2 regions of the Ottowia pentelensis genome follow, and region 1 is predicted to be linked to the other one. Evidence: predicted binding sites of a transcription regulator. Region 1 holds the regulator's gene; the other holds the start of a gene.
What was found. The regulator FNR, encoded in region 1, switches genes on or off when oxygen is low (the NO sensors DNR and NnrR bind a similar motif). The targets are predictions, from matches to a motif close to TTGATNNNNATCAA.

Region 2: the regulator FNR is predicted to act here: its motif matches at 2,172-2,185, upstream of ACWHMB_RS18590 (cbb3-type cytochrome c oxidase subunit I).

Annotation. Positions count from the first base shown of each region.
Region 1 is NZ_OZ224513.1:2,472,855-2,476,267, reverse strand. Features, by position in the region: gene nuoN (NADH-quinone oxidoreductase subunit NuoN) at 1-186, shown strand, start outside; gene ACWHMB_RS11985 (DUF2818 family protein) at 186-491, shown strand; gene ACWHMB_RS11980 (NUDIX domain-containing protein) at 503-1,087, shown strand; gene ACWHMB_RS11975 (DUF1178 family protein) at 1,098-1,583, shown strand; gene fnr (fumarate/nitrate reduction transcriptional regulator Fnr) at 1,641-2,360, opposite strand; gene hemN (oxygen-independent coproporphyrinogen III oxidase) at 2,521-3,413, shown strand, end outside.
Region 2 is NZ_OZ224513.1:3,827,463-3,830,875, forward strand. Features, by position in the region: gene ACWHMB_RS18585 (cbb3-type cytochrome c oxidase subunit II) at 1-370, opposite strand, end outside; gene ACWHMB_RS18590 (cbb3-type cytochrome c oxidase subunit I) at 360-2,015, opposite strand; tRNA gene ACWHMB_RS18595 (tRNA-Met) at 2,286-2,362, opposite strand; gene rplQ (50S ribosomal protein L17) at 2,388-2,774, opposite strand; gene ACWHMB_RS18605 (DNA-directed RNA polymerase subunit alpha) at 2,880-3,413, opposite strand, start outside.

The DNA.
Region 1 (3,413 bases):
TATTACATCCGCGTGGTCAAGGTCATGTACTTCGACCCGGCCGTCAGCGCCGAGCCGATCCAGGCGCCGCTGGACATGCGCGCCACGCTGTCGGTCAACGGCGCGCTGCTGCTGATCCTGGGCCTGGTGCCCGGCGCGCTGATGTCCCTGTGCGCCCAGGCCATCGTGCAGATGCTGGCCACCTGATGGCGCCGGACGTCAGCATCTGGCTGGTCATCGCGCTGGCGCTGGTGGCCGCCAATCTTCCGTTCGCCAACGAGCGCCTGCTGGCCGTGGTGCCGCTGCCGGGCCACCACAAGGCGCTGGGCTGGCGCGTGCTCGAACTGCTGGTGTGGTATTTCGTCGTCGGCGCGGTCGGCATGGCGCTGGAGAAATCCGCCGGCCAGAACTACCCGCAGGGCTGGGAGTTCTACGCCGTCACCGGCTCGCTGTTCGCCACGCTGGCGTTCCCGGGCTTCGTCTACCGCTATCTGGTGCGCCACAAGAAATAGGGCGCCGCGCCATGGACCTGACCGAACATCCGGTACACGAAAGCGAGCTGTTCAAGGGCGGCTTTCTGCACGCCCGGCGCGACCGCGTGCGCCTGCCCGACGGCAGCCTGACCGAGCGCGAATACATCCTGCACCCCGGCGCGGTGATGATCATCCCGCTGCTGGAGCGCGCCGGCGGCACGCTGGAGGTGGTGCTCGAGCGCCAGTACCGCTACCCGGTGCAGCGCACGCTGATCGAGTTTCCCGCCGGCAAGCTCGATCCGGGCGAGTCGGCGCTGGCCTGCGCGCAGCGCGAGCTGCGCGAGGAAACCGGCTACGTCGCCCGCCAGTGGGCGCGCGCGGGCGTATTGCACCCGGTGGTGTCGTATTCCACCGAGGTGATCGAGATCTGGTTTGCGCGCCACCTGGTGTCGGGCAAGCGCGCGCTCGACGCCGGCGAGTTCCTCGAAGTCTTCAGCGCCACCCCGGCCCAACTGCAGGCCTGGTGCCGTGGCGGCGAGGTGACCGACGCCAAGACCCTGGTCGGCGCGCTGTGGCTGCAAAATGTGCTGGGCGGCGCGTGGCCCCTGACGTGGCAAGACGTGCCCGCCACCTGATCGACCGACCATGAAAGTGCTCAACCTCCAATGCTCGGGCGGCCACGTTTTTGAAGGCTGGTTCGCTTCCGAGGACGATTTTCAGGACCAGCAGGCGCGCCAGCTGGTGGCCTGCCCGCTGTGCAGCGACACGGCGGTCAGCAAGATGCTGAGCGCGCCGCGCCTCAACCTGGGGCGCGGCAGCGAGCCGCCTTTAGCCCGTGATGCAGCGCGCCCGGCCGCCGCGGGCGCAGGCGAGCAGGCCAGCCCCGTGGCGGCGCTGCCGCCGCAGGCCATGCAGGCGGCCTGGCTGCAGATGGTGCGCCGCGTGCTGGCGCAGACCGAGGACGTGGGTGAGCGCTTTGCCGACGAGGCGCGCCGCATTCACCACGGCGAGGCGGCCGAGCGCGGCATCCGCGGCCAAGCCACGCCCCAGCAGACCGAGGAGCTGCTGGAGGAGGGCATCGCCGTCATGCCGCTGCCGATTCCGGACAGCCTGAAAAACACCTTGCAATGATGTTGATAGCGCCTCGCGCTTGCCGGGCGCGGGCCAGCGGCTGATTTGGCTTGAAAGTCAGCGCCCCTCGGGCGCGTTGACCAGGGTGCGCAGGGCCTCGATGTCCAGGATGCGCACGTGCCGGTGCTTGACCTCGATCAGGCCGTCCTCGGCGAACTTCGAGAAGGTGCGGCTGACGGTCTCCAGCTTGAGGCCCAGAAAGCTGCCGATCTCCTCGCGCGTCATGCGCAGCACCAGCTCGGAGCGCGAAAAGCCGCGCGCGTGCAGGCGCTGCACCAGGTTCAGCAAAAAGGCCGCCAGGCGCTCCTCGGCGCGCATGCTGCCCAGCAGCAGCATCACGCCGTGCTCGCGCACGATCTCGCGGCTCATGATCTTGTGCACGTGCGTCTGCAGCGCCGGCACCTCGCGCGACAGCTCTTCAATGCGCCCATAGGGCATCTCGCACACCTCGGCGTCTTCCAGCGCCACCGCGTCGCAGCTGTGGCGGTCGCCCACGATGCCGTCCAGCCCGATGATCTCGCCGGCCATCTGAAAGCCCGTCACCTGGTCGCGCCCGTCCTCGGTGGTCACGCGGGTCTTGAAAAAGCCCGTGCGGATGGCGTAGAGGGCGTCGAAGCGGTCGCCGTTGGAAAACAGCGATTCCCCGCGTCGGATCTTGCGGCGCGTGGCCACCAGCGAATCGAGCTTGTCCATGTCCTGGTCGGTGACGTCGACCGGCATGCACAGTTCGCGCAGGTTGCAGTTGGAACAGGCGACTTGGATGGCTTTTGGGGTCATCGGAGTGTTCGGCGCCTTGACGCGTGCGAAGTAATGCCTTGATTCTAGTTGGCTTGTCGGGTGTTGCCCGAATCATTTGCCCCCATCTTCTTGATGATCGTCAAGGACAATTGCAAGGTTCGGCCCGACAGTATGTCCTGCCATTTGATTTTCGCCTGTCATGCCTGTCATTACCCCCGAACTGCTGAACCGTTTCGACGTTCCCGGGCCGCGCTACACCTCCTATCCCACGGCCGACCGCTTCGTCGAGGCCTTTGGCGAAGCCGACTACCTGAACGCGCTCGAGCAGCGCCGCATCAGCTCGGGCCAGGCGGCCAAGCCGCTGTCGCTGTACGTGCACCTGCCGTTCTGCGAGTCGCTGTGCTACTACTGCGCCTGCAACAAGATCATCACCAAGCACCACGACCGCACCGGCCCCTACCTGCGCTACCTCAGCCGCGAGGTCGACCTGCACGTGCAGCGCCTGGGCGCGCAGCAGGCCGTCAGCCAGCTGCACCTGGGCGGCGGCACGCCGACCTTCCTCAGCGACGAGGAGCTGGGCGAGCTGATGGACATGCTGCGGCGCAACTTCGCGTTCGCGGAGGGCGGCGAATACTCCATCGAGATCGATCCGCGCACCATCGACCCGACGCGCCTGGCCACGCTCAAGACCCTGGGCTTCAACCGCCTGAGCTTCGGCGTGCAGGACTTCGACCCGCTGGTGCAAAAGGCCGTGCACCGCGTGCAGCCGGCCGAACAGGTGTTCGCCCTGGTGGCCGCGGCGCGCGAGGTCGGCTTCGACTCCATCAACGTCGACCTGATCTACGGCCTGCCCAAGCAGACGCCCGAATCCTTCGATCGCACCCTGGCCCAGGTGGCCGACCTGCGGCCCGACCGCATTGCCCTGTACGGCTATGCGCACCTGCCCGAGCGCTTCAAGTCGCAGCGGCGCATCAACACCGTCGAGCTGCCGCAGGCCAGCGCCAAGGTGGCGATGCTGGCGCGCTCGCTGGCCGCCTTCGAGCAGGCGGGCTACGTCTACATCGGCATGGACCATTTCGCGCTGCCCGACGA
Region 2 (3,413 bases), 1.4 Mb from region 1:
ACAGGTGCCCCAGTTGCCAGTCCTTGCTCGGCTGGCGCACGCCGATGTTGAGCAGGTCGGGGCCGGTGCGCATGCTGCCCAGCAGGTGCGGCCGGTCGTAGACGTAGTCGCCCGGCACCGAAGCGCGCCCCCAGCCCCGCTTGGCATCGGCGGGGGCAAAGCTTTCGGAGCGCGGCTGCTGGCTGTGGCAGTACATGCAGCCGTTGGAGATGTAGACCGAACGCCCGCGCAGCTCGGCCGTGGTATAGGGCTTCAGCCCTTCGGGCGCCTTCACGTCATGCACCTGGATGAACGGCAGGATCACCAGGGCCGTGACGGCGATGGCAAAGGTCACCATCGCGCCCGCAGTCAGCTTGACTTCATTTTCCATTGACCGCCTCCATGGCCTGAGCCTGGGTCGAGAACAGCGCCGCACCGACCCGATTGGGGCCCATGTGCAGCACCATGGCCAGGAAGTGCAGAACGAACACCACGTGGCTGGCCACCATCAGGCTGCCGCCGACGCTGCGCCACTCCAGGTAGGGGATCGTGACCCGGACCGACTCGATGAACGGCCTGGCCGGGTCGAGCATCGCCAGACCCTGCAGCCACCCGCCATAGCTCAGGAACACGAAATAGATCAGGATGCCGATGCTGGCCAGCCAGAAGTGCCAGGAGATCAGCCTGGGAAACGGCCACTCGTGGTGCAGGATGCGCGGCATCATGAAATAGATAGCGCCAAACAGCACCATGGTGACGAAGCCGTAGGCGCCCAGGTGCGCATGGGCCACGGTGTAGTGCGTGAAGTGCGCCACCTTCTGCACCGAGCGCAAGGCCTCGAACGAGCCCTGCAGGGACGACATCAGGTACATGAAGCCACCGAACATCATGAAGCGCAGCACGGGCGAATAGCGCGCCAGGTGCATGCGCCCCCTCATCGTCAGCGCCATGTTGATGCCAAAGGCCAGCACCGGGATGATCATCATCATGCTCTGCACGATGGACAGCGTGACCAGCCAGCCCGGCACCGGCCCGCCCACCAGATGGTGACCGCCGACCTGAGCGTAAAAGAAGGCCAGCGTCCAGAAGCCCAGGATGGACAGGTTGTACGAACGGATGGGCCGCGCAATGATCTTGGGCAGAAAATAGTAGATGGCGCCCACGGCAACCGGCGTGAACCACAGGCCCAGCACGTTGTGGCCGTACCACCAGTTCATGGCCGCCTGCTGCACGCCGAACTGCACGCCCGGCACCTTGCCGACGATGAACAGCAGCGTGATCCACAGCAGCGCCGCGGTGTGGTACCAGGTGGTCACGTACAGCGACTCGACCCGGCGATTGACCAGCGTGTAGATCACCGGGCCGATGATGCAGATCATGCCGGCGGCAAAGAAGATCCCGATCTGCCAAGGCATTTCGAGGTACTCCAGGCCGTCCGTCCAGCCCGCGCCGATGGCGCCGACGCCGCTGGCAATGGCGACGTTGACCAGCGCGCCGCCCAGCATGATCCACATCGGCCCCATCAGCGGGCGACGCAAGAGGCGCGGCATCAGCCAGATGATGATGCCCAGCTCGGCGTTGGTGATCCAGCCGTAGAGCACGGCCGTCAGGTGCATGGTGCGCATGCGCCCGAAGGTCATCCACGCCTCGCTCACCAGCCAATCGGGCCAATGCAGCTTCAGCGAGGCGGTCAGGCCCGCGATGCCGCCGAACAGCAGCCACATGCAGGCGAAACTGATGAACATGAAGACCGGGAACGCACTCGAACGGTCGGCCGCCAGGCGCTCCTCCAGCTCCTCGGCATCGGGGGGGTGCACCGTGTCGCCCGGCTCGACCGCGGCGGCCTGCAGGCTGGCCTGCCCCGCCGGCTTGAGCGCCGGATCGTCCACCCGCCCGATCTCGCCCTTGACGAAGATGGCCGAGGCCGCCCGGACGTTTTCGACCAGCAGGCCTTTTCGGAGCGACCAGATGAAGGCGAATAAACCCAGCAATGACAGCAGAAAGGCTGCCAGCAGGCTCAACAGGGCGCTGTCCATGGTTTTGAGTCCTATGAGATTGTCGGCCACCGCATGGGGCCGGTGAACGACCCGCGCCCAATCATCCCGATGCGTTGGCGCGCCCGGGCACGGACCCAGAACCCGTGCTCACCGCGCGCGGCCCCGTTTATGCCCCAGCCACGCGCACTTGTCACCTTGACCTGGGGCAAGGCATGGCTGGCAGCAGGGTTTCCACGCACGAACCCGTCCTGCAGCTGTCCGTTCAGGCAACAAAAAAGCCGCCCGAAGGCGGCTTTTTGCTCAGAATGCTGGTTGCGCGAGGAGGATTTGAACCTCCGACCTTTGGGTTATGAGCCCAACGAGCTACCAGACTGCTCCATCGCGCGGCAAGCTTGAAATTATAACCGATATTTATTCGGCCTTGGGTTCGTCGCCCGTCTCGGGGCGATCGAGCAGCTCGACGAAGGCCATGGGGGCGTTGTCGCCGACGCGAAAGCCCATCTTCAGGATGCGCGTGTAGCCGCCCGGACGGGTCTTGAAGCGCGGGCCCAGGTCGGCGAACAGCTTGGCCACGCTGGCGTCGTCGCGCAGGCGGGCAAAGGCCAGGCGGCGGTTGGCCACGCTGTCGTTCTTGGCCAGGGTGATCATGGGCTCGATCACGCGGCGCAGTTCCTTGGCCTTGGGGACCGTGGTCTTGATCGCCTCGTGGGCGATCAGCGAGTTCATCATGTTGCGCAGCATCGCCAGGCGATGCGAGCTGGTGCGGTTGAGTTTGCGCAGGCCGTGACCGTGTCGCATGGTGCTTTTCCTTTCTTGCCTTGTTGTGCAGGCCGCCGGATCAGGTACGGCCTGGTGCACGAAATGCCGCCCAGCGATGGGCGACCACTATAAAATCAATAGCTGTCAGCGCTTGTCCAGTCCCGACGGGGGCCAGTTTTCGAGCTTCATGCCCAGGGTCAGGCCACGCGAGGCCAGCACTTCCTTGATCTCGTTGAGCGACTTGCGGCCCAGGTTGGGGGTCTTGAGCAGCTCGTTCTCGGTGCGCTGGATCAGATCGCCGATGTAGTAGATGTTCTCGGCCTTCAGACAGTTGGCCGAGCGCACCGTCAGCTCCAGCTCGTCGACCGGGCGCAGCAGGATCGGGTCGAAGGTCGGCAGGACGCCGCCGCGTGGCGCGGCCGACTCGAACAGGCCGTCGATGGCCGGACCTTCGAGCTGGGCGAACACCGCCAACTGCTCGACCAGAATCTTGGCGGAGGCGCGCACGGCCTCCTCGGCGGTAATGGCGCCGTTGGTCTCGATCTCCATCACCAGCTTGTCCAGGTCGGTGCGTTGCTCGACGCGCGCGTTCTCGACCGCGTAGCTGACGCGCTTGACCGGCGAGTAGGACGCATCGAGCACGATGCGGCCGATCGACTTGGTGGCTTCGTCGGCGTA